Regions from separate parts of the Neorhizobium fuzhouense genome, predicted to be linked through region 2. Evidence: predicted binding sites of a transcription regulator. Region 2 holds the regulator's gene; each other region holds the start of a gene.

Region 1 (9,737 bases), on a different contig from region 2:
TCCGAGCCGATGGGCGCCAAGGTGCAGGGTCCCGATGGCAAGGAACACCTTGTCCACATGGGATCCTACGGCATTGGGCCGACCCGCCTTGTTCCCGCCATCATCGAAGCCTCGCATGACGAGAACGGAATCATTTGGCCGGCGTCCGTTGCGCCCTTCGATGCCATGCTGATCACCATGAAGCCCGGCGACGAGGCCTGCGACCGCGTCTGCGCAGATCTCTACGCCGGCCTCACAAAAGCCGGGCTCGACGTGCTTTACGACGATACGGATGATCGCGCCGGCACGAAGTTCGCAACCGCAGACCTCATCGGTCTGCCGGTGCAGCTGATCGTCGGACCCCGTTCGGCCGCCACCGGCGAGGTGGAGGTCAAGGACCGCAAGACCGGCGCGCGCGAGACGATGACCGTCGAAGCAGCCCTCAACCGCCTAACGGCGGCCTGAGGCCAGGACGACAACACCGCCTTGAGGCGGGAGCGACAGGAGTGACAATGGCCAAGGCCGCAAAGGTGACCGAAACGGTAAAGCAGGCGGATGTCATTCCCTCCGCCGGGCCCTTTTCGGCCTTTGAGCGCATGGTGGCCTGGCGCTACCTGCGCTCGCGCCGCAAGGAGGCGTTCATTTCCGTCATTGCCGGCTTTTCTTTCGTCGGCATCATGCTGGGGGTGGCCACGCTCATCATCGTCATGGCGGTGATGAACGGCTTTCGCACGGAACTCATCTCGCGCATCCTCGGCATCAACGGCCATATGATCATTCAGCCGATCGATCAGCCGCTCAATGATTATGCCGATCTCGCCAAGCGCTTCTCCGCCATTCCGGGCGTCACCATGGCGCTGCCGCTGGTGGAGGGGCAGGCGCTGGCATCCGGCAAGCAGGGCGCCGGTTCCGGCGCGCTGGTGCGCGGCATCCGATCGGAAGATCTCGAAAAGCTGAAGGAAGTCTCGGGCAATATCCGCTCGGGTGATCTCACCGGCTTTGCCACGGGCGACGGCGTGCTCGTCGGGTCGCGGCTTGCCGCCTCGCTCGGCCTTGCCGCCGGCGACCGCATCACGCTCGTCTCTCCCGAAGGCGATGTGACGCCGATGGGCGTCAGCCCGCGCGTCAAATCCTATGTCATCTCCGGGATCTTCGAGATCGGCATGTCGGAATATGATGCCTCCATCGTTTATATGCCGCTGGCCGAAGCGCAGGCCTATTTCAATGCCGATGGCCTCGTGCAGTCGATCGAGCTTTTCCTCGAGCATCCGGAATCGGTCGATGAGCTGCGTCCCAAGGTGGAGGAGGCGGCCGGACGGCAGATCTTCATCACCGACTGGCGCCAGCGCAACCAGACCTTCTTCTCCGCCCTTCAGGTTGAGCGCAACGTGATGTTCATGATCCTCACCCTGATCGTCTTGGTGGCGGCTCTCAACATCATTTCCGGCCTCATCATGCTGGTGAAGGACAAGGGCAGCGATATCGCCATCCTGCGCACCATGGGGGCCTCTGCCGGCGCCATCATGCGCATCTTCTTCATGACCGGGGCGGCCATCGGCATTGTCGGCACGATTGCCGGCGTGGTGCTCGGCGTGCTCGTCTGTCTCAACATCGAATCGATCCGGCAGTTCTTCTCCTGGATCTCCGGCACGGTCCTGTTTGATCCGGAGCTTTATTTCCTAAGCCAGCTGCCGGCGGAAATGAGCCTGGGTGAAACCGTCACCGTCGTCATCATGGCCCTTGTCCTGTCGTTCATCGCGACCATCTTTCCCGCATGGCGGGCCTCCCGGCTCGATCCGGTGCAGGCGCTGCGCTACGAATAGGATTCCGTTTAAGTCCATGGCACGCAAAACAGTTCTGAAGCTTTCCGGCGTCGACCGTCATTATGGTCAGGGCGATACTGTCCTGTCGATCCTGAAGGGGGCGGATTTCGAGCTGCGGGCCGGCGAGATCGTCGCGCTGGTCGCACCATCGGGCACCGGCAAGTCGACGCTTCTGCATCTGGCCGGCCTGCTCGAGCATCCCGATGCCGGCGAGATCTTCATCAATGGCGAGAGCTGCGGCAATCTTCCCGATGAGCGCCGCACGGCAATCCGCCGTGGCGATATCGGCTTCGTCTACCAGTTCCACCACCTGCTGCCGGAGTTTTCAGCGCTTGAAAACATCATGATGCCGCAGCTGATCGGCGGGCTGTCGAAAAAGGAAGCGCAGGAACGGGCAGCCCAGCTCCTCGATTACATGCGCATCGGCCACCGTGCTTCGCACCGTCCGTCGGAACTGTCGGGCGGCGAGCAGCAGCGCGTGGCAATTGCCCGCGCCGTTGCCAATGCGCCGCTGGTGCTTCTGGCCGACGAACCGACCGGCAATCTCGATCCGGAAACCGCATCCTACGTTTTCGATGCGCTGGAGGCGCTGGTGCGCCAATCCGGCCTTGCAGCCCTGATCGCCACCCACAACCACGAGCTTGCCTCCCGCATGGACCGCCGCGTCACCATTGATGGCGGCAAGATCGTCGAGTTCTGAGACGGGCGTTGGGGCTTTGAAGTAAGGCCGTCTCTGGATTTTTGCGGACAAGACCCCCTCTGGCTGCCGCCATCTCCCCCACAAGGGGGGAGACCGCAGGAGGTTGATTACGCAGCCCAGCACCGGCTAGTTGATGTTGCCCTATCGCTAGCCATCGCGAATGGACAGCCACTTTGAGCACAACACGGTTCCCGCTCTGCTGATCTCCCCCCTTGTGGGGGAGATGCCCGGCAGGGCAGAGGGGGCTTGTTACACCCCGCCGCCCAACTTCACCAACTGCCGGAAAGCCCGTTGCCCACCAGCGGAATGCTGCGCTTCACGCCGCCGCGGTCGCTGACGGCAAGCGCCGTCTGCATCTGTTTCGGCGCCTTGCGGAACCATTGCGCGGCGATCGTGGCGAGGTCGCCGATCATCGCCTGGTTGCGCCAGCCGGCAAAACGGGCAGCCGTCGCCTCGGGCTCCGACTGGTAGAAGAAATCGCCGGACTGGTGCAGTTCGTTGATCGAGGCTGCCATGGCGGCAAGCGGCTTCTGGAACATTTTTGATGGCACGGACAAACCGGCTGCCCGCTCGGGAAAGGCCGGAGCCATGAAATCGAGTACCCAGCCTTCGGCTTCCACCCAGCAGTGGAAATTCTCGCCCGCGCCGGTCACGAAGCCGTCCTCGCGGTGATCGGCAAACAGCACCACCGTGCCGCCGAGATTATAGGCCGCAAGCCCGCCCTTCGGCGTGGCGCTGACGCCAAAATGCTGCTTCAGGATAAAGGCCCCGAAGGTCGAAAAATACATGGCAGCACTTGCCGGATCGGCATTTTCGTTGATCAGCAGGCTGTTGATGACGCGGTAGATCCGCTGGTAGTCGCTCTGCTTGATCAGCATGTTCTGGGGCTCGCCTGATTGTCGTGTTTCTGAAAGGCTGTTGAGTAGGCGAGGCGAGGCTTGATGTAAACGTCCGTTTCCGTCGCCCGCCAGGCAGGGCGGGAATATCCGCGCACGCCCTGCCTTTGAAATCAGCGGGATACATTATTTCCGTCCCCACCCCCAGAGGCTCGCCTACAATGGCTCCGTCTCGCAGCGGATACACCATAAGGCGTTCTGGCGATGCGGGGCCGGCGCGGGGCGTAAGGGTCAGACGCAAAACCTCATGCACCGGGTTCGCGGAAACTGGTCTCCCTCCGGCGACACGGGGGAAATGGCAGGCCCCGGACAGGTCCTTTCCGTTTCCTCGGGGGCGAATTCCCCGTCTCGGATGGCCCGCGAAAAAAAACTGATACAGGTTTGAAATCTCTCCTTTTGCTTGTTTAAAGATTGCTGTTGACAACGGAAACAAAATAAGAACAAATGTGAACATAACGGAAAAGGAGAATGTATCATGACTGATTTCCTCCGCGATGTCGCAGCCTTCGCCTCCATCATGACCTTCGTCGCGAGCCTTGGCATTCTCGTCATGGCCATGTGAAAGCGCCGTCATTGACAGCCGTTTTCCGTTGATGGTCTGAAGCTCCGCTGGACTCTTGGACGCTGCCGCCCGACAATTGCGCCGATTCAGAAATGCGGGACGGCAAGACATGGCGGATGCAGCAGCAGTGACGGAAACAGGCGGGCAGACGGAGACGACGCCGCAGTTCGTGCATCTGCGTGTCCACTCCGCCTTCTCGCTTCTGGAAGGCGCGCTGCCGCTGAAAAAAATCCTCGGCAAGGCAACGGCGGACGGCCAGCCGGCCATTGCCATCACCGATACCAACAACCTCTTCGTCGCGCTCGAATTCTCCGAAAAATCGGTGGGCGAGGGCATCCAGCCGATCATCGGCTGCCAGGTCTCCATCGACATGGAAGACCAGGGCGATGAAAAGCGCGGCGGTCCCAATCATGGACTCGTCAAGCTGCCATCGCTGGTGCTGCTGGCGGCCAATGCCGCGGGGTATGAGCGTCTGGTCGATCTCGTCAGCCGCGCCTATCTCGGCGGCGAGGGCGGCAACCAGGCGGTGCATATCCGCCTGTCCTGGCTGGAGGAGGCCGGTGCGGAGGGCATCATTGCGCTCACCGGTTCCGCCTCCGGCCCGATCGATCCGCTGCTGAAGGATGGCCACCGGGCTCAGGCCGAACAGCGGCTGCTGCGCCTGCGCGCCGTCTTCGGCGACAGGCTCTATGTCGAGCTGCAGCGCCACGGCAATTACGACCGCCGCCACGAGCGCAGGCTGCTCGATCTTGCCTATGCCCATGACGTGCCGATCGTTGCCACCAACGAGGCCTTCTTTCCGGCCAAGTCCGATTATGATGCCCATGATGCGCTGATGGCGGTGGCGCACAATGCCATCGTCTCCGATGACAGCCGCTTTCGCCTGACGCCGGACCATTATCTGAAAAGCCGCACTGAGATGGCAAAGCTGTTTGCCGACCTGCCGGAAGCGCTCGACAATACGATCGAGATCGCCCGCCGCTGCTCCTTCGTGCTGAAGACGCGAAAGCCGATCCTGCCGCGCTTCACCGGCGCCACCGATGATGCCGAAGAGGCAGAACGTGCCGAATCGTCGGAACTTCGCCGCCAGTCCATCGAAGGGCTGGAAAACCGGTTGAAGGCGCTCGGCATGGCGCCGGGCTATACCGAGGAGCAATATCGCGAGCGGCTCGATTTCGAGCTGTCGGTCATCGAGCGGATGAAGTTCCCCGGTTACTTCCTGATCGTCTCCGACTTCATCAAATGGGCAAAGCAGCACGATATTCCCGTCGGGCCGGGCCGGGGCTCGGGCGCCGGCTCGCTCGTTGCCTATGCGCTCACCATCACCGATGTCGATCCGCTGCGCTTCTCGCTGCTCTTCGAACGCTTCCTCAATCCGGAACGCGTGTCGATGCCCGACTTCGACATCGACTTCTGCCAGGATCGCCGCGAAGAGGTGATCCGCTACGTGCAGCAGAAGTATGGACGCGAGCAGGTGGCGCAGATCATCACGTTTGGATCGCTGCAGGCCCGCGCGGCGCTGCGCGACGTCGGTCGCGTGCTCGAAATGCCCTATGGCCAGGTCGACAAGATCTGCAAGCTCGTGCCCAACAATCCGGCCAATCCGACGCCGCTGTCGAAGGCGATCGAGGAGGAGCCGAAGCTGCAGGAGGAGGCAGACCGCGAGCCGGTCGTTGCCCGTCTTCTCGATATCGCCCAGAAGATCGAGGGGCTCTACCGCCACGCTTCCACCCACGCCGCCGGTATCGTGATCGGTGACCGTCCGCTGTCGAAACTGGTGCCGATGTACCGCGATCCGCGCTCGGACATGCCGGTCACGCAGTTCAACATGAAATGGGTCGAGCAGGCCGGCCTCGTGAAATTCGACTTTCTCGGCCTCAAAACGCTGACGGTGTTGAAGACGGCGGTGGATTTCGTTGCCAAGCGCAACATCCATGTCGATCTCGCCACCATCCCGCTCGACGACCAGAAGACCTACGAGATGCTGTCGCGCGGCGAAACCATCGGCGTGTTCCAGGTGGAAAGTGTCGGCATGCGCAAGGCGCTGCTCGGCATGAAGCCGGACTGCATCGAGGACATCATTGCGCTGGTCGCGCTCTATCGGCCCGGCCCGATGGAAAACATTCCGACCTACAACGCCCGCAAGCACGGCGAGGAAGAGATCGAATCGGTTCATCCGACGATCGATTATCTCCTGAAGGAAACGCAGGGCGTCATCGTCTACCAGGAACAGGTGATGCAGATCGCCCAGGTCCTGTCCGGCTATTCGCTTGGCGAAGCCGATCTTCTGCGCCGCGCCATGGGCAAGAAGATCAAGGCGGAGATGGACCAGCAGAGCGAGCGCTTCATCGATGGCGCCGTCAAGAACGGCGTGTCGAAGCCGCAGGCGAAGAACATTTTCGAGCTTCTGGCAAAATTCGCCAATTACGGCTTCAACAAGTCGCACGCCGCCGCTTACGCCATCGTCTCCTACCAGACGGCCTATATGAAGGCGCATTATCCGGTCGAGTTTCTCGCCGCATCGATGACCTACGATATGGCGAACACCGAAAAGCTCAACGATTTCCGTCAGGATGCGGCGCGTCTCGGCATCAAGGTCGTGCCGCCCTCCATCCAGACCTCGTTTCGCATGTTCGAGACGGGCGACAATTGCATCTTCTACTCGCTGAACGCCATCAAGGGGGTCGGCGAATCGGCGGTCGAGCACATCGTGGCCGTGCGCGGCGACAAACCCTTCGAGAGCATCGAGGATTTCTGCCTGCGCATCGATCCGAAGCAGGTGAACCGCCGCGTGCTGGAAAGCCTCATCTATGCCGGCGCCTTCGACTGCTTTGGCCGCGACCGCGCCGAACTGATCGGCGGCATGGAGCGCATCATGGGCTATGCGCAGCGGGCGGCTGAAAACAAGACCAGCGGCCAGTCCGACATGTTCGGCTCGGGCGGCGGCAGCGCTTCGCCGGAACGGTTGAGCCTGCCCGCCTTCAATCCGTGGCTGCCGTCTGAAAAGCTGATGCGCGAATACCAGGTGCTCGGCTTCTACCTCTCGGCGCATCCGCTCGACAGCTACAAGGACGTGCTCGCCAAGATGCGGGTACAGAACTTTGCCGAGTTTTCCGCCGCCGTCAAAGCCGGTGCCAATGCCGGGCGCCTTGCCGGCACCGTCACCGGCAAGCAGGAGCGCAAGACCCGCACCGGCAACAAGATGGGCATCGTCACCTTCTCCGATGCCACCGGCCAGTTCGAAGCGGTGCTGTTTTCCGAGGCGCTTGCCCAGTACCGCGACCTCCTGGAGCCCGGCAAATCGCTGGTGATCACCGTACAGGCCGACGAGCGGCCGGAAGGCATCGGCCTTCGCATCCAGACGGCGCAGTCGCTTGAGGAAAAGTCGGTGCAGATGCAGAAGGCGCTTCGGGTCTATGTGCGCGATTCCGGCCCGCTCAAAACCGTCGCGCGCCATCTCAATGCCCGTGGCGACGGGCTTGTCTCCTTCGTCGTCATCAAGGAAGACGGGCGGCGCGAGATCGAGGTGGAACTGACGGAGAAATACCGCATCTCGCCGGAAATTGCCGCCGCCCTGCGCGCCGCCCCCGGCGTGCTGGATGTCGAACTGGTCTGATCGGCGCGGCTCGGCGCGGTGCCGGGCATGCCGATATCCGGCTGTGTATCAGGCCCTGGGGCCGCGATGGGTGAGGGTGATGAAATCCGTGCCGGCTGTCGTCTCGATGCCGTTGCCGGTATCGGTGATCGTCAGCGACGTGCCGGTCGACATCGTGGTGCTGATTTTCATCCGCACATCTTCGGGAATGCTGATCCGGTCGAGCACGGCGCTCAAGGCACCCGGTCCCTCAGGCGCCGCTTGCGTGATGGCAAGCCGCTTGCGGTCGGCGTCGGAGAGATCGTTTTGCAGCGAAAGACCGCGCCACTCCGCATCGCCCTTGTCGCGGTCGATGCCGATGACGCTCAGAAAATGCGTACCGAGCGCCCGCTCGGGATCCTTGAAGGCCACCGGTTCGGAGAGAATGTCCTGAAAACCCTGGCGCACCAGGATCTGCCCGGCGGGCGGTGGGGTGCGGCCGGCCGAGGCATAGAGGGCGGCGAGAAGATCGGGGGTCAGCTGCGGCCCCTTGAGCGGCAGCGCCTTCCAGCGCTTGAAACCGGCAAGCGCACTGCGCGTCGCACTCCCCATGATGCCATCGGCGGTGCCGGCATCAAAGCCGAGTTCGCTCAGCATGTCCTGTACGTCGCGCACTGTGTCCTTGGCGTCGCGCCGGGTAATCAGAATGCGCAAAGGGGCCGGTTCGCTCGCGGCGGCAGCCTGCGGGGGATTGCCCGCTTGCGGTGGCGTCACGGTCTTCTCCGGAGCGCCTGATACGGGGACCGGCGCGGGCGGCATGTTCATCGCCACCTGAACCTCGCCCGCACCGCCATGGGCGGCGGACGAACGCAGGGACACGTCCGACAGCAGTTCGTCGGGCGGTGCTTCCGCGAGCGGCGAAAACAGCGCGGCATGGCGCACCGGCTGCGGCGCAACGGCGCTGTCGCTGATGATCACATGTACGCCGCGGGTTGTCATGCGGTACAGCTGCCTTGCAAATTCCGCCGGCATCCGCACGCAGCCATGCGAAGCGGGATAGCGCGGCACGCTGTTTGATTCGTGCAGCGCAATGCCCGACCAGGTCAGCCGCTGCATCCACGGCATCGGCGCTGCCGAATAGATATTGGATTCGTGGTACTTGCGCTTCTCGAGCACGGAAAAGATGCCCGTCGGCGTGTCATGGCCCGGCTTGCCGGTAGAAACATTCGAACGCGCCACGATCCGGTCGCCGTCATAGACCGTCAGCTGCTGGCTGTCGGTCGACACGATGATCTGCAGGGTGCGGGCTTCCTCGGCCGCCGTGGTCGGAAGGGCTGTCCCCGACACCAGCACAAGCGCCAGCGTGGCAGATCTCAACATGGCAAACCTCATAACGCAGTAAACAGGCAGCCAGCCTATGCAGACAAGTTTAACGAAGTTTTAGGACGCCCTCCGAGCGCCGCGCCGGATTGTGGGGCAGGTATCACGTTCCGGTGATGGAACACGCCGTCACCGTTTTGGCCGTATCACCCCAAAGGTATAACCCGTCTCGACGGCGGTCTTGCCAAATTTATGGCGCAGCTTGTCCATGGCCGCTTCCGCCGCCGCCCGTCGGCCGGCCTGCTCGTCAACGAGATCCGGCGGATCGGCGCGCGCCGGGTCTGTGAGGTCGCTGACGCCGATGCCGATCAGGCGGAACTTGGCGCCATCGGTTTCCTTCTCCAGCAGGCTGAGGCCGGTGCGAAAGATCCGGTCGGCGAGCTGAGTCGGGTCTTCCAGCCGCCGGTTGCGGGTGCGGCTCTTGAAGTCGGCCGTCTTCAGCTTCAGCACCACGGTGTGGCCGGCGATTTCCTGATGCTTCAGCCGGCCCGAAACCTTTTCCGACAGCCGGCGCAGGATCGGCACCAGATCCTCGAAGCGCGAAATATCCTCGAAGAAGGTGGTTTCGGCAGAGACGCTTTTTGCGGCCTCATTGGCATGCACCGTGCGCTCGTCAATGCCGCGCGACAGCCGCGACAGCCGCTGGCCCATCGCTCCATAGCGGCGCATCAGGTCGGCCTCCTGCATCACCTGCAACTGGCCGATGGTGCGGATGCCGTCGGCCTCGAGCGTTGCGGCAAGCGCGCGGCCCACACCCCAGATGGTGGTGACCGGGCGCGGGGCGAGAAAGGCCACGGCCTCTTCCTGGCCGATCACCGAAAAG
Region 2 (9,737 bases):
TTCCAGAAGCCCCTTCAGGTTCTTCAGGTGCACCATGTTGGGTCCATCCGACGGGGCATTGTCCGGATCTTCGTGGGTTTCAATGAAAACGCCGGCGACGCCGACCGCAACGGCTGCCCGCGCCAGCGTTTCGACGAATTCGCGCTGACCGCCGGTCGAGCCGCCCTGCCCGCCCGGCTGCTGCACCGAATGCGTCGCATCGAAGATGACCGGTGCGCCGAGCGATGCCATGATGGGCAGCGAGCGCATGTCGGAGACCAGCGTGTTATAGCCGAAGGAGGCACCGCGTTCGCACAACAGCACATTCGGGTTGCCGCTTTCGGTGAACTTCGCCAGTACGTTCTTCATGTCCCAGGGCGCCAGGAACTGGCCCTTCTTGACATTCACCACGCGCCCCGTCTTGGCCGCAGCCACCAGAAGATCGGTCTGGCGGCACAGAAATGCCGGGATCTGGAGAATATCCACCGTCTCGGCAACCACCGCGCACTGTTCTTCGGTGTGGATGTCCGTCAGCACCGGAAAGCCGTATTCCTTCTTGAGGTCGGCGAAAATCTCCATGGCGGCATCAAGGCCGATGCCGCGCTTGCCGGCAATCGACGTGCGATTGGCCTTGTCGAACGAGGATTTGTAGACAAGGCCGAGGCCCAGTTCGTCGCAGATCTCCTTGATGGCGCCGGCCATCATGAAGGCGTGATCGCGGCTTTCCATCTGGCAGGGACCGGCAATCAGCGACAGGTGGCCGGTGTTGGAAAATACGACGCGGGCCGAGCCCTCGCCGACGGAAACCTCTGGATTGGCTGTGACGGCCATGATCACTCCTCAAATACGAAGGCAGCACCCTGACCGGGGGCTGCGGCAACGACAATGCGCGTGCCACTCTTCTCGAAAGCCACGTCCTTATCAGCAAGCCATTGCGCTGTCACGGCAAGATCCCCCGTGGCAAAGATGAGAGCAGCGCCCTGCAGAGGCTCTGCGACCTCCGTCGTGCCCGCGACATAAGCGGCCGCGCTGCCCAGATGCACTTCGACGGCCCGAGGCTGCTCGACAGACACAAAGCCGTTCTGGGCCTCGATCCGGAAACCACGCTCGGCCGGTCGTGCCGCTGCATCCATTATGGTTTCCAGAACGGCTTGCACGGCCTTCGGCCGCTCGGCGACGAGCAGCAGGCCGCGAAGGCCAAGTACGGCGTTGGCATGCCGCTCCAGATGCGCCCGGTCTGCCGGCAGCGGGTTCAGCCGCTCGCAGGCAAACAGGAAGAAGGCTTTCGACGCCGTTTCGGCAAAGGCAAGGCGAAAACTTGCGACCACGTCCCGTCCGTCTGCCGTGCGCGCGCCGCGGGAAAACTCGAGCAGATCGCCGCCGTCGATGCCCGCCGGTGCAAACCGCGCGCGGTCGGCCACGGCATCCTGTGACGATACCACCAGGGCGGAGAACCCGTCCTCGCCCACCGCGTCGCGGAAGATGCGGTCGCGTCGGGTAAACTCGTTGCCCTGCGCAGCTGCTTCCGCTGCCTTGACCGGATCTGCGACGGACAGTGGCTCGAGATAGGTGCCGTCCGCCAGAAAGACGCAGGCGTTCTGCGTGCCGAACGGGTGGACGGCATCGGGGGCCACGGTGAAGCCCAGTCGCTCCAGCCGCGCGCGGGCGATGACAAGCGAGGAGACCGGCAGGACAAGATGATCGATAAGACGCGGCATGATTCTCTCCGGATAGATCGAGGCGAGCTTAGCGCTCGCTGCATGCTGCGACAAACCGCGCCCAGACTGCGTTTTCACCGACTTTTCAGGGCTTGCGGAACACATGTGGAACATATAGTGTTCGTTCTGGATTTGTTTCCCTTCGAGGTTGTCTTCATGCTCACACGCAAACAGCAGGAACTGCTCCTGTTCATTCACGAACGAATGAAGGAAGCGGGCGTGCCCCCCTCCTTCGACGAGATGAAGGATGCGCTCGATCTCGCCTCGAAATCGGGCATTCACCGGCTGATCACGGCGCTTGAGGAGCGTGGCTTCATTCGGCGGTTGCCGAACCGGGCGCGGGCGCTCGAGGTGATCAAGCTGCCGGAATCCTATGTACCGCCGGCCCAGCCGCGTCGCGGCTTTTCGCCGAGCGTCATCGAAGGCAGCCTTGGCAAGACGCCGGCCGCGCGCCCTGCCCCGCCCGCGCCGCCGGTGGAAGAGTATAGCGGTTCTGCCACCGTTCCCGTCATGGGGCGCATCGCAGCCGGCGTGCCGATCTCGGCCATCCAGAACAATACGCATGCCATCAGCGTGCCGATCGAAATGCTGGGCACCGGCGAACATTACGCGCTGGAGGTCAAGGGCGATTCGATGATCGAGGCAGGCATTCTCGACGGCGATACCGTCATCATCCGCAACGGCAGTACGGCAACGCCCGGCGACATCGTCGTGGCGCTGGTCGATGACGAGGAAGCCACGCTGAAGCGGTTTCGTCGCAAGGGTGCCTCGATTGCGCTTGAGGCGGCAAACCCTGCCTATGAGACCCGTATTTTTGGTCCAGACCGGGTCAAGATCCAGGGCAAGCTGGTCGGTCTTATCCGTCGCTACCATTAAGCAGGGCGGAGACTGGTTGCGGGAGCGTGTCGTCGAAACGGCGCGTCTTCCAGTCGTAGCTGCGGTGCAGGCTCCACGGGCGTGAATGGCCGACATTGGCGGCTGTTGCCGTCCAGTTGGCGCGCGTGGCGCTCTGCGCAAAGCGGATTTCCAGGGCACCCGTCTTGCGGAGCGTCTTTTCCGTCAGCATCAGCGCGCCGGAGCGGCAGGTTTCGAAACGGGCGCGGGCGGCAATGACGATGTCGGAGGTGTCGCAGGCGGTTCCGGCATAGCGGGCATCCTCGATCACCGCAATGCGGATCTTTTCCGCGGAGCGGGCAAAGCAGCCGACCCGGGCGAGGCAGGCGAATCGGCCAGCCGGCGCGGTGCGGAATGCATCGGCCATCGCCACTGCCGCCTCGCGCCGTTCCTGCGTGCTGAGCGCCCGCGCTTGATTGTCTGGATTGTCGATATTGTCTGGCGCACGGCCGTCGCGCGCCGGCGGTTCCGGCGGCGGGATGTCTTCGGCGAGCAGGTCGATGGCGCCGGCTGCGGGCGTTCGGTCTTCACGGTCCTCGGCCGATGCTTTCGGTGGGCTGCCTTTCGGGCCTGCAAGCGGCCGCATCGGTGGCTTAGGGGATAGGTCGGATGATGCCGGGAACAGTCCGGCGGTGGATTTCGCCATGATGGGATGCAGGGTCTTGTCGATCATCAAGGCATTTTGCCACTGGCGATAGATGAATTCGGGTGGCGTGCGGCGGCTGACGGCCGCCTCATTCTCCTCGACGAGGGCCACGAGGGTCGCATCGTCGGACACCAGGAGGTCGGGACGCGCTGCACCTCTGGGCCAGAAAGAGACGGTCAGTGCTACGGCCATAATCGCCGCACCGACCAGCTTCAATCGGGTGCGCAGGAGAACGAGGAGGAGAAAGCCAATCGACGCAAGAGGAAGCAGCCAGACGCTCTGGCGCCCGACAGCCGCATCGCCGCCCCAGCCCGCCACCGTTTCTGCAATGGCAATGACCAGCTGCACGCCATAGCCCATGATCTTGATGAACGGAGCCTCCAGTCCGAACGGCATCATCAGCATGCCCAGCATGCCGGCCGGCATGACGATCAGCGAGATCACCGGCATGGCCGCGAGGTTGCCGGCAAGGCCGTAGGTTGCGATGCGATGGAAATGGGAGATCGAGTAGATCGAGGTGGAGAGCGATCCGATGAGCGACGTCATCACCACCCCTGCCACCATGCCCGATACGGCAGCGGTGACGGCAAGCACCGGCGGCCGGCGGGCGGTGAGCGGATTGTGCTGGTCGCCCCGGAAACGTGACCAGGCGGCGTAGCCCGCCACCAGCGCGACTGTTGCGGAAAACGACATCTGGAAACTCGGGCCAAGCACCGCCGAAGGTGTCAGCACCAGAATCACCACGGCCGAAAGCGCCACATTGTGCAGGCTGATCGACGGACGGTCGAACAGCACGGAGGCCAGCATGATCACCATCATCACATAGGCGCGTTCGGCCGACACGCCAAAGCCGGAGATGAGGTAATAGGCCGTCACCATGGCGATTGCGCCAAGGGCGGCGATCTTCTTGATCGCCACCTCCTGGGCAAGACCGGAAAATGCGCTGAGCAGCAGTCGCGCGCCGACAAAGAAGATACCGGCGGCAAGCGCCATGTTGAGCCCGGATATGGCAATGATATGCGCGAGGCCCGCCACCCGCAGCGCCTCGACGGTCTTGTCGGAGATGGCGCGGCGCTCGTCGGTCACGATGGCTGCGGCAAACGCACCGGCGTCTCCGGGCACGAGCGCGCGAATGCGAGTGCCGATGTCGCTGCGCAGCTCAAACAGCTTGCCGATGAGGGTGGTCGTCCAGCTTTGCGTGATGTCGCTTCCAAGCCTCTGCGGCGGGCCATAGAAATAGCCCACGGCGCCGGTGCCTTGAAAATAGGCAGAGAAGGCGAAATCGGCAAGCCCCGGAAGGGCGGGGCCCGAGGGGGGCGACAGCCGCACCTTGCCGGCGATGCGGTCACCGGTCTCGAACGGTCTGTGTGCAGCGCGGGAGAGGATCACCGCGCGCTCCGGCGGGCGGGCAATCACCGGCGCGGCAGTGGAGACGAGGCGCACCGTATAGCGCCAGCGCCCGCTGGCGGCCGCCTCGCGTTTTTCGACGATGCCTTCGATCTGTGTGGTCATGGGCGCGTCAAGGAGGATGGTCGAGTTGCGCAGGCTTTCGATCTCGGCAAGGGCCGCACCCGCACAGATCAACCCTGGAACCAGCAGCCAGCAGGACATGACCCGCCGGCCCGCCCTTGCCAGCAAGACAGCAGCAAGGATCAGCGGCAGGGCGCAGAAGGCGGGAACGGTGGATGGCGTCGTGGGAGACGTCAGCCAGAGGATGGCGCCAAGCCCCAGAAACACCGGGAGAAACAGGAAGGCGCGCCCATGCGCCTCCTCTTCCGCGCACCATGCCGCCACCTTCGCAGGCCAGGGCGCGCGATCACTTTCGCGTGCGTCTAGAACCGTCGCGTCGAGATCCCGGTTGTGTTGAATGGACGGGAGAGGAAGGGATTCGAAGGCTCTCACGGGCAGCCGGAGACTGCGCGAAAACGCCATCGTCTCGCGCACCGATTCGCCTGCCGGGATGTCCGCCTGCGCCACCGCGCCTCCTCGGAAATCGGGTCATCCACCTTAACCGAAACACAACCTGCACCTGTTTAACTCGCCCGGTCAATCGCAGCTTTCGGCCGCGATTGACCGCCCGCCCTGATTGGATCGATTTAATCGAGCCTGCTGCCGGCCCGCTGCCGGAATGTGGTCTTGCCTGGCCGCGAAGCTGTCGTATGCCGTTGGTTTTCGCGCTGCACAATTACCCGCGCCAAGCGCTTGGCAGCACGCTTTAGATCATATAGCTACTTTCAGAGGCTTCACTCATCTGGCGCGTTTTGCGCCATTCCGCCCATCGGAGGATCAGTATGACGGACACAAGCGCACATCTGGGATTGGGAGATAAAACGGTCGACCTTCAGGTCAAGAAGGGAACGATCGGGCCGGACGTGATCGACATCGGCGCACTCTACAAGAACACCGGTGCCTTCACCTACGACCCGGGTTTCACCTCGACCGCATCCTGCGAATCCAAGATCACCTTCATCGACGGCGACGAAGGCATTCTCTTGCATCGTGGTTACCCGATCGAGCAACTCGCCGAACACGGCGACTTCCTGGAAACCTGCTATCTTCTGCTGTACGGCGAACTGCCGACAGCAGCCCAGAAGAAGGATTTCGATCATCGCGTCACGCACCATACCATGGTGCACGAGCAGATGAGCCGCTTCTTTACCGGCTTCCGCCGCGATGCCCATCCGATGGCCGTCATGGTCGGCACGGTCGGCGCGCTGTCGGCCTTCTATCACGACTCGACCGACATCACCGATCCGCACCAGCGCATGGTCGCCTCGCTGCGCATGATCGCCAAGATGCCGACGATCGCGGCAATGGCCTACAAGTACCACATCGGCCAGCCCTTCGTGTATCCGCAGAACAATCTCGATTACGCATCGAACTTCCTGCGCATGTGTTTTGCCGTGCCGTGTGAAGAGTACAAGGTGAACCCGGTTCTGGCGCGCGCCATGGACCGCATCTTCATCCTGCATGCTGATCACGAGCAGAACGCGTCCACCTCCACGGTGCGTCTGGCCGGTTCCTCCGGTGCCAATCCGTTCGCCTGCATCGCGGCCGGCATTGCCTGCCTCTGGGGCCCGGCTCACGGCGGCGCCAACGAAGCGGCTCTCAACATGCTGATGGAAATCGGCACGCCGGACCGTATCCCGGAATACATCGCCCGCGCCAAGGACAAGAACGATCCGTTCCGCCTGATGGGCTTTGGTCACCGCGTCTACAAGAATTACGATCCGCGCGCCAAGATCATGCAGAAGACCACGCATGAAGTGCTGAACGAGCTTGGCCACAAGGACGACCCGCTGCTGCAGGTTGCCATGGAACTGGAAAAGATCGCGCTCACCGACAGCTACTTCATCGAAAAGAAGCTCTATCCGAACATCGACTTCTATTCGGGCATCACGCTGAAGGCGATGGGCTTCCCCACCACCATGTTCACGGTTCTCTTCGCGCTTGCCCGCACCGTCGGCTGGATTGCCCAGTGGGCCGAAATGATCGAAGATCCGCAGCAGCGCATCGGCCGTCCGCGCCAGCTTTACACGGGCGCTGCCCAGCGCGATTACGTGCCGGTTTCCAAGCGCTAAGACGCCGGTTCAGACCTTTCCTGACATCAAGGCCCGCGAAATTTTCGCGGGCTTTTTCGTGGCGGAATGATTCTCTCGTGCGGGCAAGCTATCGTGAGAATGTGCGCTACAGCCGTAGCGGGAGACCGGAGGAAAAGCATGGATTTCATGAAACTGTTGAAGTCTCTTGAAGAGCTTCTTTACGAGGTCGTGTCCTGGCTGATCTTCTATCCGCTGACGATCTGGCGTTCTCTCGTCAACCCGCTTTACATGATGCGCTATGCCGATGAGGAACTGGCGGACAAGCCGCAGGACCAGTATGACGATATGCTGAGCCCGCCACTTTTCCTGCTTCTGACGCTGTTGCTGGCCCAGTCCATATCCCACGCGATCCCTTCACTCTATGACGATTCCACGCTGCCGCCGATTCTGTCGTCAACCGCCAATCTGCTGATTGCACGCGGCGTGATCTTTAGCGTGCTGCCTCTGGTGATGGCCGTGACGCTGGTCAGACGCAAGAATATAAGGTTGACGCGGGAAACACTGCGGCCGCCGTTTTATGGTCAGTGCTATGTCGCAGCGCTCTTTGTCCTGGTGGCCGGCATTGGCCTCGATCTCATGCTTATCCCGCATCAGGTGGGGCTCACGACAGGCGCCATCCTGTTTGCGGCAGCCGTTACATGGTATGGTCAGGCTGAGGTGCGATGGTTCAAACGCGATCTGCATATCACCACGGCCGCGAGCATCGGTTTGTTCGTGACACGGTTCCTGGTTGCACTCATCGTCATCCTGGTGGTAGCCCTTGCCCTCGGATTGACCCTCAAAAGCTGGAAGTGAGGGCCCATGCGGCTTTGTCCCAGGCCGTCGGATGTCTTGATCAGGAAGCGCCGCTGCCAGTGGGATACCGACTTGCCAGAAGCTCCAGCACCAGCCGCGCGCCTGCTTCGCCGGGCGCCACGGCCGTCGACAACCTGTCCCAGACCACAGCAAAACCTTCGAGCATGGCCCGCCGCTGCGGCGTGTCGGAGGACAGGCATTCGGCCCAGCGGCAGAGATAACCTGGGCGCACCATGTCGTTGATATGCTCGGGAATGACCGGCTGGTCGGCAATCAGGTTCGGCAGCGCCGCCGACCATATCTTTATGCGGCTCGCCATCATGCGGATCAGGAAATCCGTCTTGTAGATGGACACGGTCGGCACGCCGCAGAGCGCCAGTTCCAGCGTCACGGTGCCGGATGCGGCAATGGCGGCATCGGCTTGGGCAAAGGCCTGCCATTTATGGGAAGCGCCGACGGTGATCTCCGGCTTCACCGCCCAGTCGGCCACGAGCCTGCGCACCAGCGCCTCCTGGCGCGGCACGGTCGGCAGCAGGAGGCGCAGCCCGTCATGGCGCGCGGCAAGCAGCGCTGCGGTTTCTTGAAGGGCTGGCATCAGCGCACGGATTTCAGTCCCGCGCGAGCCGGGCAACAGGAGAATTGTTTTCTGCGTGTCTCCTGCCGGCATGGAAGAGCGCAGGCATCGCGTCTCGCGCACCGACACCACATTGGCATCAGCCGTCAGCCTGTGGCCGATGAAGTCGGTCTTCGGCCCTCCAAGGCGCTGCATCGCCTCCGGTTCGAAGGGAAGAACCGCCAGCACCTGGTCGACATAGTCCAGCATCTGCGTGGCGCGATATTCCTTCCAGGCCCACACGCTTGGGCAGACATAATCCACCACCGGCAGATCCGGCAGGACCTTTCGCACGCGCTTTGCCACCCGGTGGGTAAAATCGGGACTATCGATGATCAGCAGCACATCGGGTCGTGCGGCGATGATGGCATCGGATGCCTGCTTCAGCCTTTTGATCATCAGCGGCAGGCGTTTCAGAACCTGCGTGAGCCCCATGATCGACAGGTCGGAAAAATCGAAGATCGAGGCAAGTCCTTCGGCCTCCAGCGCCTCGCCACCGACGCCGACCAGTTCGACCGGCCCCGGATAGGCGCGTTTCAGTTGTGCAATCAGGTCAGCGCCCAGCAGATCGCCCGAGACTTCGCCGGCCACCACCGCCACTTTCAGCGTGCGCTTGCTCATCTTATTCCCTGTCCAGGAAGGCCCGCATCAATGCCGCATACGAAGACGCCGGCGTTATCGGCAAGCGCCAGCATCTCCGCTTTGTCGAGCACCAGTGCCCGCCCCGATTCCACGGCAATGCCGGCAAGGCCGGCCGCAATGACCGAACGAATCGTCGAGGGCCCGATGGTGGGAAGATCGGCGCGTACATCCTGCTGCGGCTTGCAGAGTTTTACCAGCACGCCGCGACGCCTGGCGGAAATCCGGCCCTCGCCGCGCAACTCCGCCACCCGCAGCAACATGCGGTCGGTGCCTTCGACGCCTTCGAGCGCAACAATCCGCCCGCCGACGCTCACGGCGCCCTGCCCGACATCAAGCGTGCCAAGCAGCCGTGCGGCCGTCGCAGCGGTCTGGATATCCCGCTCGTCGTCTCCCGTCGGATGGTGGCGGGTCATGACGCCGGTGTCGGCCAGAAGTGCGGGCACGATATCATGCACGCCCACCACCTGGCAGCCCATGCCCTCGAACAGGCCGATCACCATCTGTAGAACGGTGTCGTCCCCCCCCGACAGCAGCGTCTTGACCACATGCGGCACCTGGATCAGCGTGCGCCAGGTCGGGTGGATATCGCGCCACTCCGGGCGCCGGCGCACGGCACCGGACATCACGACTCGGCGAACACCCTTTTCCCGCACCAGCTTTTCGATGCGCGCCAGATCCCCCACGCCGGCGATGGCATGGTCGAAGGAAGAGAAATCGCGGTCGGTTTCGTTCTTCAGGCAGATGACGAACGGCTCGTCGCCGGCGGCACGCGCGGCTTCTGCGACATAGAGAGGCAGAAAGCCGCCGCCGGCGATGATGGCAAGCCGTCCCGCCCGGTCTCGAACCGA
Region 3 (9,737 bases), on a different contig from region 2:
GGACGCGGCACGGCGAACGGCTCCGGGGCGCACTGGTATCGGCTGAAGGCCCGCATCCTCGTCTCGCCGCTTTTGCCGATCCCGCTCGATGTCTGGCAGATTGCCGACATTACCTCCGAACGCGAGGAGCAGGAGCGGTTTTTCCGCGAGTTGCAGAACGCCATCGACTATCTCGACCACGCCCCCGCCGGCTTCTTTTCCGCCGGCAAGAAGGGCGAGGTGTTTTACCTCAACGCCACACTTGCCGAATGGCTGGGCCTTGATCTTACAAAATTCGTGCCCGGCTCCATGGCGATCTCCGACATGGTGGCGGGCGAGGGCATGGCGCTTATCCAATCCGTGCAGGCAGGGCCCGGCCAGAAGCGCACGGAAACGCTGGATCTCGATCTGCGCCGCAGCAACGGCCAGAGCCTGCCGGTGCGCCTCGTGCACAGCGTATCGTCCATGCGCGACGGCGCGCCGGGCGAAAGCCGCACCATCGTTTTGGCCAGATCCAAGGGCGAGGGCGGCGACCAGTCGGCGTCCGCCATGCGCTTTACCCGCTTCTTCAACAATACGCCGATGGCGATCGCCTCCATCGACGGCGACGGCAAGATCCTGCGCATCAATGCGCCGTTCCTGCGCCTCTTTGCCGGCGTGGTGTCACGCGATGACGTGGAGGCCGGGGCAAAGCTCGACGTGATCGTGCATGAAAGTGCGCGCACCGAACTGGAGCGCGCGCTTGCCGATGCCAAGGATCGCCAGGGCGATATCGCCCCGATCGATTGCCGCTATCCCGGCGACGAGACGCGCCACGTGCGCTTCTACGTCAATGCCGTGATCGACGAAAGCGACGAGGCGCCGGAAGAAGTGGCCATCGTCTATGCCGTGGAGACGACCGAGCAGAAGGCGCTCGAGACCCAGATGGCGCAGACGCAGAAGATGAATGCGGTGGGCACGCTTGCCGGCGGTATTGCCCATGACTTCAACAATGTTCTGACGGCGATCCTGCTCTCCTCCGACCACCTTCTGCTGCAGGCGCGGCCCTCCGACGCAAGCTTTGCCGACCTCATGGAAATCAAGCGCAATGCCAACCGCGCCGCGGTTCTGGTGCGCCAGCTGCTGGCCTTCTCGCGCAAGCAGACCATGCGGCCGGCGGTGCTGAACCTCACCGACGTGGTGGGCGACCTGCGCATGCTGGTGGACCGGTTGATTTCCGGAACCAATGTGAAGCTGGACGTGGATTACGGCCGCGATCTCTGGCCGGTGCGCACAGACCTCTCGCAGTTCGAGCAGGTGCTGATCAACCTCTGCGTCAATGCGCGCGATGCCATGCCGCAGGGCGGGCAGATCCGCATCCGCACCCGCAACGTGACGGCCGCCGAAGCCGCGGTTTTCCCGAGCGCACGCCTGCCGTCTGACGATTTCGTCATGGTGGAAGTATCCGACAATGGCACGGGCATTGCGCCGGACATCATGGACAAGATCTTCGAACCCTTCTTCACGACGAAGGAAGTGGGCAAGGGCACGGGGCTTGGCCTCTCCATGGTCTATGGCATCGTCAAGCAGTCCGGCGGCTACATCTATCCCGAATCGGAGCTGGGCAAAGGCACGACCTTCCGCGTCTTCCTGCCGCGCCATATTCCGGAACCCGTGGCGGAACGGACGGGCCACGCGCCGGCCGAGGCGCCGGCTGCTGCCCGCGTCGAAGCGGCAACCTCTGCCAAGGCCGCCGCCGACGATGTCGATCTCACCGGCAATTCCGCGGTCGTGCTTCTCGTCGAAGACGAGGAGGCCGTGCGCCGCGGCGGCAAGCGCATGCTCGAAACACGGGGCTACACCGTGCATGAGGCGGGCTCCGGAACCGAGGCGCTCGACATCATGGAGGAACTGGGCGGCAAGGTGGATATCGTCGTGTCCGACGTCGTCATGCCCGAAATGGATGGCCCCTCGCTCCTGCGGGAACTGCGCAAGACCTATCCCGACCTCAAGTTCATCTTCGTGTCGGGCTATGCGGAGGATGCCTTTGCGAGAAACCTTCCGGCCGACGCCAAGTTCGGTTTCCTGCCAAAGCCCTTCTCGCTGAAGCAGCTTGCTGTGGCCGTGCGCGAGATGCTCGACCGGGAGGATTGATCGCCCGATAACCGGCCTGAGGCGGTTCCGCAGGCGAGTTTTTAGGCGCACGGAACACAAAAAGAACACGCACCGGATTACGGTGCATTAACAAGAGGATGATCCCTCTTGCAATGTGAGAACAAAAAGTGTACATACCGATCAAGAGCTGCTTCATTGCGAGCGCGGCTGCTTTAACCTAAAGGTGGATCGGATGGCACAGAATTCATTGCGGCTCGTAGAGGATAAAACAGTGGACAAGAGCAAGGCGCTGGAAGCGGCACTGTCGCAGATCGAACGTTCCTTCGGGAAAGGCTCGATCATGAAGCTTGGCGCAAACGAGAGCGTGGTCGAGATTGAAACCGTGTCGACGGGCTCTCTGAGCCTCGATATCGCGCTCGGCATCGGCGGCCTGCCGAAGGGGCGTATCGTAGAGATCTATGGGCCGGAAAGCTCGGGCAAGACGACGCTTGCGCTGCAGACGATTGCAGAAGCGCAGAAGAAGGGCGGCATCTGCGCCTTTGTCGATGCCGAACATGCGCTCGACCCGGTCTATGCCCGCAAGCTGGGCGTTGACCTGCAGAACCTCCTGATCTCACAGCCGGACACAGGTGAGCAGGCGCTGGAAATCACCGATACGCTGGTGCGCTCGGGCGCCGTCGACGTCCTGGTCGTCGATTCGGTTGCGGCCTTGACGCCGCGCGCCGAAATCGAAGGCGAGATGGGCGACAGCCTGCCGGGTCTTCAGGCCCGCCTGATGAGCCAGGCGCTGCGCAAGCTCACCGCCTCCATTTCGCGGTCCAACTGCATGGTCATCTTCATCAACCAGATCCGCATGAAGATCGGCGTGATGTTCGGCTCGCCGGAAACCACGACAGGCGGCAACGCGCTGAAATTCTACGCCTCCGTGCGTCTCGACATCCGCCGCATCGGCGCGGTGAAGGAGCGCGAAGAGGTCGTGGGCAACCAGACCCGCGTGAAAGTGGTCAAGAACAAGATGGCGCCGCCCTTCAAGCAGGTGGAATTCGACATCATGTATGGCGAAGGCGTATCGAAGACCGGCGAGCTGGTCGATCTCGGCGTCAAGGCCGGCATTGTCGAAAAGTCGGGCGCCTGGTTCTCCTACAACAGCCAGCGCCTTGGCCAGGGGCGTGAAAACGCCAAGAGCTTCCTGCGCGATAATCCGGAACTGGCCCGCGAGATCGAGATGTCGCTGCGCCAGAACGCCGGCCTGATTGCCGACCGCTTCCTGCAGAACGGCGGCCCGGAAGCCGATGACGGTGACACGGAGCCGGACGCCTGAGCCCCTGAAGGGCGCATGGCCTGACGATTGATAACTGGATGGCGGCCGTGCATGTGGCAAAGATGCACGGCCGTTTTTCGTCGTGCTGGACAGGGTTCCGTTCCGACGATAAAAGCCAATGGATTTTTTAGCGGAAAGGCTGCTGGGGCGGCTTAGAAGGGCATGGCATGAGTGGCGTGAATGAGATCCGGTCGACCTTCCTCGACTATTTTCGCAAGAACGGTCACGAGGTGGTCTCCTCGAGCCCGCTCGTGCCGCGCAACGACCCGACGCTGATGTTCACCAATGCCGGCATGGTGCAGTTCAAGAACGTCTTTACCGGTCTTGAAAGCCGTCCCTATTCAACGGCCACCACCTCGCAGAAATGCGTGCGCGCCGGCGGCAAGCACAACGACCTCGACAATGTCGGCTATACCGCCCGCCACCTGACCTTCTTTGAAATGCTCGGCAACTTTTCCTTCGGCGACTATTTTAAGGAAAACGCCATCGAACTGGCCTGGAACCTGGTGACCAAGGGCTTTGATCTGCCCAAGGACCGGCTGCTGGTGACGGTCTATGCCGAGGACGACGAGGCGGCGGCTCTTTGGAAGAAGATCGCCGGTTTTTCCGACGACAAGATCATCCGCATCCCGACCTCCGACAATTTCTGGCAGATGGGCGATACCGGGCCCTGCGGTCCGTGCTCGGAAATCTTCATCGACCAGGGCGAGAGCGTCTGGGGCGGTCCTCCCGGTTCCCCGGAAGAGGATGGCGACCGGTTCCTGGAATTCTGGAACCTCGTCTTCATGCAGTTCGACCAGTCGGCGCCCGGCGAGCGGTCGCCGCTGCCGCGCCCGTCGATCGATACCGGCATGGGCCTCGAGCGCATGGCCTGCATCCTGCAGGGCGTCCACAGCGTCTTCGACACGGACCTCTTCCGCACGCTGATTGCTGCGACCGAAGAGGTGGTCGGCGTGAAGGCGGAAGGCGATGTGGCGGCAAGCTTCCGGGTTATCGCCGATCACCTGCGCTCCTCCGCTTTCCTGATTGCCGATGGCGTGCTTCCGTCTAACGAAGGTCGTGGCTATGTGCTGCGCCGCATCATGCGTCGCGCCATGCGCCACATGCAGCTGCTCGGTGCGCGCGAACCGCTGATGTGGACGCTGCTTCCGGCACTGGTTGGCGAGATGAGCCGCGCCTATCCGGAACTGCTGCGCGCCGAAAGCCTGATTTCCGAGACGCTGAAGCTCGAGGAAACCCGCTTCCGCGCGACACTCGCGCGCGGCCTGACGCTCCTGTCCGATGCAACGTCGGACCTCGACAAGGGCGACAGCCTGGATGGCGAAACCGCCTTCAAGCTCTATGACACCTATGGTTTCCCGCTCGACCTCACGCAGGACGCACTGCGCGCCCGTGGTATCGGCGTGGATCTCACCGGCTTCAACGATGCCATGCAGCGCCAGAAGGCCGAAGCCCGCGCCAGTTGGTCCGGCTCCGGCGACAAGGCCACCGAATCCGTCTGGTTCGAACTCAAGGAAAAGCACGGCGCGACCGAATTCCTGGGCTATGACACCGAAACCGCCGAAGGCGTCGTGCAGGCGATCGTGCGCGACGGCGCCGTGATCGAGCGGGCAGAGGCCGGAGACACCGTGCAGATCGTCGTCAACCAGACGCCGTTCTACGGCGAATCGGGCGGCCAGATGGGCGATACCGGCGTCATCTCGACGGACGGCGCAAAGCTTACCGTCACCGATACGCAGAAGAAAGGCGAGGGCCTGTTCGTCCATTCCGCCATCGTCGCTGAAGGCGCACTGAAGGCTGGCGAGCCGGTCGTCCTGACCGTCGATCACGCCCGTCGCTCGAAACTGCGTGCCAACCATTCGGCCACGCATCTGCTGCACGAGGCGCTGCGCGAAGTGCTCGGCACCCATGTGGCGCAAAAGGGTTCGCTCGTTTCGCCGGACCGGCTGCGTTTCGACGTGTCGCATCCGAAGCCGATGTCGGCCGAGGAGTTGCAGACGGTCGAAGACATGGCCAATGCCATCATCCTGCAGAATGCGCCGGTGACGACGCGCCTGATGAGCGTCGACGATGCGATTGCCGAGGGCGCCATGGCGCTGTTTGGCGAAAAATACGGCGATGAGGTCCGGGTCGTCGCCATGGGCACCGGAATTGAGGGCCAGAAGGCCGGCAAGCCTTATTCGGTTGAACTCTGCGGCGGCACGCATGTGGCAAAGACCGGCGATATCGGGCTGGTGCGCATTCTGGGCGAAAGCGCAGTCGGCTCCGGCGTGCGCCGCCTGGAAGCGGTGACCGCCGAAGGCGCGCGCGACTATCTTGCCGAGCAGGACGAACGGGTGAAGGCACTGGCAAGCGCGCTCAAGGTTCAGCCGGGCGAGGTCGTCTCGCGCGTCGAAAGCCTGCTGGACGAGCGCAAGAAGCTCGAAAAGGAACTGGCGGACGCACGCCGCAAGCTCGCCATGGGCGGCGCGCAGGGTGCCTCCGCCGATGAGGTCCAGGATCTCGGCGGCATCAAATTCCTCGGCAAGACTCTGGCCGGAATCGATGCCAAGGATCTGAAGGGGCTGGTCGATGAGGCAAAGACTGGGCTCGGCTCGGGTGTCGTGCTGCTCATTGGTGTTGGCGCCGACAACAAGGCCAGCGCCGTGGTGGGCGTGACGACCGATCTGACGGAGCGCTTCAGCGCCGTCGATCTGGTGCGCGTCGCCTCCGTGGCGCTCGGCGGTAAGGGCGGCGGTGGACGCGCCGACATGGCCCAGGCCGGTGGCCCGGACGGCGAAAAGGCCGATGCGGCCATTGCCGCGGTGGCGCAGACGCTGGCCGGCTAACCGTCCTGTTTTCCCGCGCGCGGCAAAGTTCTTGCGCGCGGGTTTTTGACCGGTGTCGTTGCGGTATTTTTCGCCGCGAATGGACGGCAAGAAACTGCGGTTGGGCTGCTGGTCGGTTTTGAGGGCGCGCCGGGCTTTGGCAGGTCAGCGACTATGCGCCGCCGAGCCGCCCTCTATGGCGCGCCACACCGACAACTTATGCAATGCCGCTTCGGCTGAGGCAGTGCGGCAATCGGACGGGAGACGGACGTGACGCTTTCAGCGGCAATCGACGAGAGCGAGGACGTCCTGCCGCAGGCAGACGGCTTCCTGAACGGGATCTATGCGCACGCGCCGCAGACGACGGCGTTCAACAAACTGCGCAAGCGCCTGCTGCGTCAGGTTCGCCAGGCGCTCGATGATTTTAGCATGCTGAACGGCCAGAAGCGCTGGCTGATCGGGCTCTCCGGCGGAAAAGATTCCTATTCGCTGCTGGCGCTGCTGATGGATCTGAAATGGCGCGGCCTGTTGCCGGTGGAGCTTGTGGCCTGCAATCTCGATCAGGGCCAGCCAAATTTTCCCAAACATGTGCTGCCGGATTATCTCACCTCGATCGGCGTCGCCCATCGCATCGAATATCGCGACACCTATTCCGTGGTGAAGGAAAAGGTGCCGCAGGGCGCCACCTATTGCTCGCTCTGTTCGCGGCTGCGCCGCGGCAACCTCTACCGGGTTGCGCGCGAGGAAGGCTGCGAGGCGCTGGTCCTCGGCCACCACCGCGACGATATTCTCGAAACCTTCTTCATGAATCTCTTTCATGGAGGGCGGCTCGCCGCAATGCCGGCAAAGCTTCTGAATGATGACGGCGACCTGATGGTGCTGCGGCCGCTTGCCTATTGCGCCGAAGAGGATCTCGAAAAGTTTTCAAGCGCCCTGCAGTTCCCGATCATTCCCTGCGATCTCTGCGGCTCCCAGGATGGGCTGCAGCGCAATGCGATGAAGGCGATGCTGACGACGATGGAAACGCAGATGCCGGGGCGCAAGGACCGCATGCTGCGCGCGCTGTCCCACGTCAATCCCTCGCATCTACTCGATCCTGCCCTGTTTGATTTTTCCGCGCTTGTCCCCGTGCCAAAGAGTGAGGTTGCTGATGTCGATTGATGTGATGGCGCTTGCCGACGTGTTGCGTCGCGCCGCCAAGGCCGAAATCCTGCCGCGGTTTCGCCGCCTCAATGCCGAGGATATTCGCGCCAAGAGCGAGGCAAGCGACCTTGTGACGGAAGCCGATGTCGAGGCGGAACGGATGATCCGCGCCGAGCTTCAGACGCTCGCTCCCGATGCGCTCTTCGTCGGCGAGGAATCGGTGGCTGCCGATCCCGCGCTCCTGCCGCGCCTTGCCGATGCGCCGCTTGCCATCATTGTCGATCCGGTTGACGGTACGTTCAACTTCGCCTCGGGCGTTCCCGCCTTCGGCGTGATGGCCTCGGTCGTCCACAAGGGCGAGACGATTGCCGGCATCATCTACGATCCGATGGGCGATGACTGGGTTCTGGCGGAGAAGGGGTCCGGCGCTTTCCGGCGGCGGCCGGACGGCGAGACGATCCGCCTCTCCGTTGCCGCACCAAAGCCGATCGAAGCGATGATCGGCTTTGCCTCCACCGGCTTCTTCTTCGGCGAGGAGCGTCGGAAAATCCTCTCCAATCTCGCCAAGGTCAGGATGTTTGCCTGCTATCGCTGCGCCGCGCAGGAATACCGCACGCTTGTCGGCGGGCATGTGGATTTTGCCCTCTACAACAAGCTGATGCCGTGGGATCATCTGGCCGGCACGCTGATTGCGCAGGAAGCGGGCGCCCATGCGGCAAAATTCGATGGGAGCACCTATCGTCCGACGGACCTGAAAGGTGGGCTGCTGGTGGCAAGCGATCGCGACAGCTGGCACCACCTCCGCGATGAAATCATCGCATAAAGCTTTCTCATCCCAAAGAAAAAGGCCCCGGCGCGATGCATCGGGGCCTTTTTTTCAACAGCGTCTGGCGCCTCAGGCGCGAGGATTGTGGGCCTGGAAGAGCTTGCCCTTTTCAGCGATCAGCACAAAGACCAGCCCGATGATCGACACGGTGAAGAAGCCGAGAACCATCGGCAGCGCCGTTCCGTTGAAGGCCTGACCGATGACGGCGCCGATTGCTGCCCCGCCGACCGTACTCATGAAGCCGAGGACGGAGGACGCAGTGCCGGCGACATGGCCGAGCGGCTCCATGGCAAGCGAATTGAAGTTGGCGCCAATCCAGCCGAACATGAACATGGCACAACCGAAGAAGCTCAGAAACAGCAGGAACGGCATCGGCTGCGGGCCGAAGATCTGCACCAGCATCCATACGAACGTGACGAGGATGAAGCAGAGCAGGGAGGCATGCGAGAGCTTGCGCATGCCGAAGCGGCCGACGATGCGCGAGTTGATGAAGGAGGCAAGCGACATGAAGGCAGCAACGGCTGCAAAGGCCACCGGGAACCAGTGCCCCAGCTGATAGATGCCGACATAGACCTGTTGGGCGGAGTTGATGAAACCGAACAGGGCGCCGAAGATGAACGTGGCCGAAATCGTGTAGCAGAGCGCCACGCGGTTGGTGAGGACGATGCGGAAGCCGGCGACAACAGAGGTCAACGTCAGTGGGCGCACGTCTTCCTTCGCCAGCGTTTCCGGCAGGCGCATGCACATCCAGATGAGAAGCAGGATGGCCATGACACCGATGAACAGGAAGATCATGTGCCAATCGCCACCCAGCATGATCAGCTGGCCGGTGCCCGGCGCGATGATCGGCACGATCATGAACACCATCATGATAAGCGACATGACTTCCGCCATGGCGCGCCCGCCAAACACGTCGCGGACGATCGAGACCGTGATGACGCGCGTGGAGGCCGCTCCAGCGCCCTGGATGAAGCGCAGCGCCAGCAGCAACGCAAAGGACGGCGTGGCAACGATGGCAAACGAGCAGATGATGTAAATCACCAGGCCGACGATCATCGGCAGGCGGCGCCCGAGCCGGTCAGACAGCGGGCCATAGAGCAGCTGCGCAAAACCGAAGCCGAAGAGATAAGACGAGACGATATACTGGCGGGCGTTCTCATCCTCGACCTGAAGGGCAGCGCCGATTTCCTGAAGAGCCGGCAGCATGATATCGATGGCGAGCGCATTGAGCGCCATCAGCATGGCCATGAGCGCGATAAATTCGACCTTGCCCATGCCTTTGAGGCGGGCAAGCGGATTGTTGATGTCGGGGGTCACACGAATATCCTGAAAATACGAAAGGCGCCGCTTGATGCGGCGCCTCGATCATGATCGAATTTGGTCTGACACAGACCGGAGGGGCCGTCAGGCGGCGCCGCGAACGGCGATACCCTGTTCCTGGAAGTGGGACTGAAGCTCGCCGGACTGGAACATCTCGCGCACGATATCGCAGCCGCCGACGAATTCACCCTTGATGTAAAGCTGCGGAATCGTCGGCCAGTTGGAATAATCCTTGATGCCCTGGCGG

The links. Region 2 encodes LexA, which represses DNA repair genes until DNA is damaged. Its sites were predicted from a motif close to TGTTCNNNNTGTGTTCNG; they were not measured.
Region 1: the regulator LexA is predicted to act here: its motif matches at 3,824-3,841, upstream of dnaE (DNA polymerase III subunit alpha).
Region 3: the regulator LexA is predicted to act here: its motif matches at 2,163-2,180, upstream of recA (recombinase RecA).

What each region holds. Positions count from the first base shown of each region.
Region 1 is NZ_JBHFFP010000001.1:55,063-64,799, reverse strand. It holds gene proS (proline--tRNA ligase) at 1-444, shown strand, start outside; gene ACEXP3_RS00315 (lipoprotein-releasing ABC transporter permease subunit) at 492-1,802, shown strand; gene ACEXP3_RS00310 (ABC transporter ATP-binding protein) at 1,819-2,502, shown strand; gene ACEXP3_RS00305 (DUF2026 family protein) at 2,772-3,380, opposite strand; gene dnaE (DNA polymerase III subunit alpha) at 4,070-7,576, shown strand; gene ACEXP3_RS00295 (L,D-transpeptidase family protein) at 7,625-8,914, opposite strand; gene ACEXP3_RS00290 (DNA polymerase IV) at 9,044-9,737, opposite strand, start outside.
Region 2 is NZ_JBHFFP010000012.1:185,737-195,473, forward strand. It holds gene kdsA (3-deoxy-8-phosphooctulonate synthase) at 1-810, opposite strand, end outside; gene ACEXP3_RS20145 (VOC family protein) at 813-1,697, opposite strand; gene lexA (transcriptional repressor LexA) at 1,854-2,573, shown strand; gene ACEXP3_RS20155 (ComEC/Rec2 family competence protein) at 2,554-5,214, opposite strand; gene gltA (citrate synthase) at 5,529-6,818, shown strand; gene ACEXP3_RS20165 (permease) at 6,957-7,634, shown strand; gene lpxB (lipid-A-disaccharide synthase) at 7,675-8,868, opposite strand; gene ACEXP3_RS20175 (LpxI family protein) at 8,865-9,737, opposite strand, start outside.
Region 3 is NZ_JBHFFP010000007.1:249,271-259,007, forward strand. It holds gene cckA (cell cycle histidine kinase CckA) at 1-2,112, shown strand, start outside; gene recA (recombinase RecA) at 2,306-3,394, shown strand; gene alaS (alanine--tRNA ligase) at 3,562-6,222, shown strand; gene ttcA (tRNA 2-thiocytidine(32) synthetase TtcA) at 6,511-7,362, shown strand; gene ACEXP3_RS14830 (inositol monophosphatase family protein) at 7,352-8,167, shown strand; gene ACEXP3_RS14835 (multidrug effflux MFS transporter) at 8,240-9,445, opposite strand; gene grxD (Grx4 family monothiol glutaredoxin) at 9,575-9,737, opposite strand, start outside.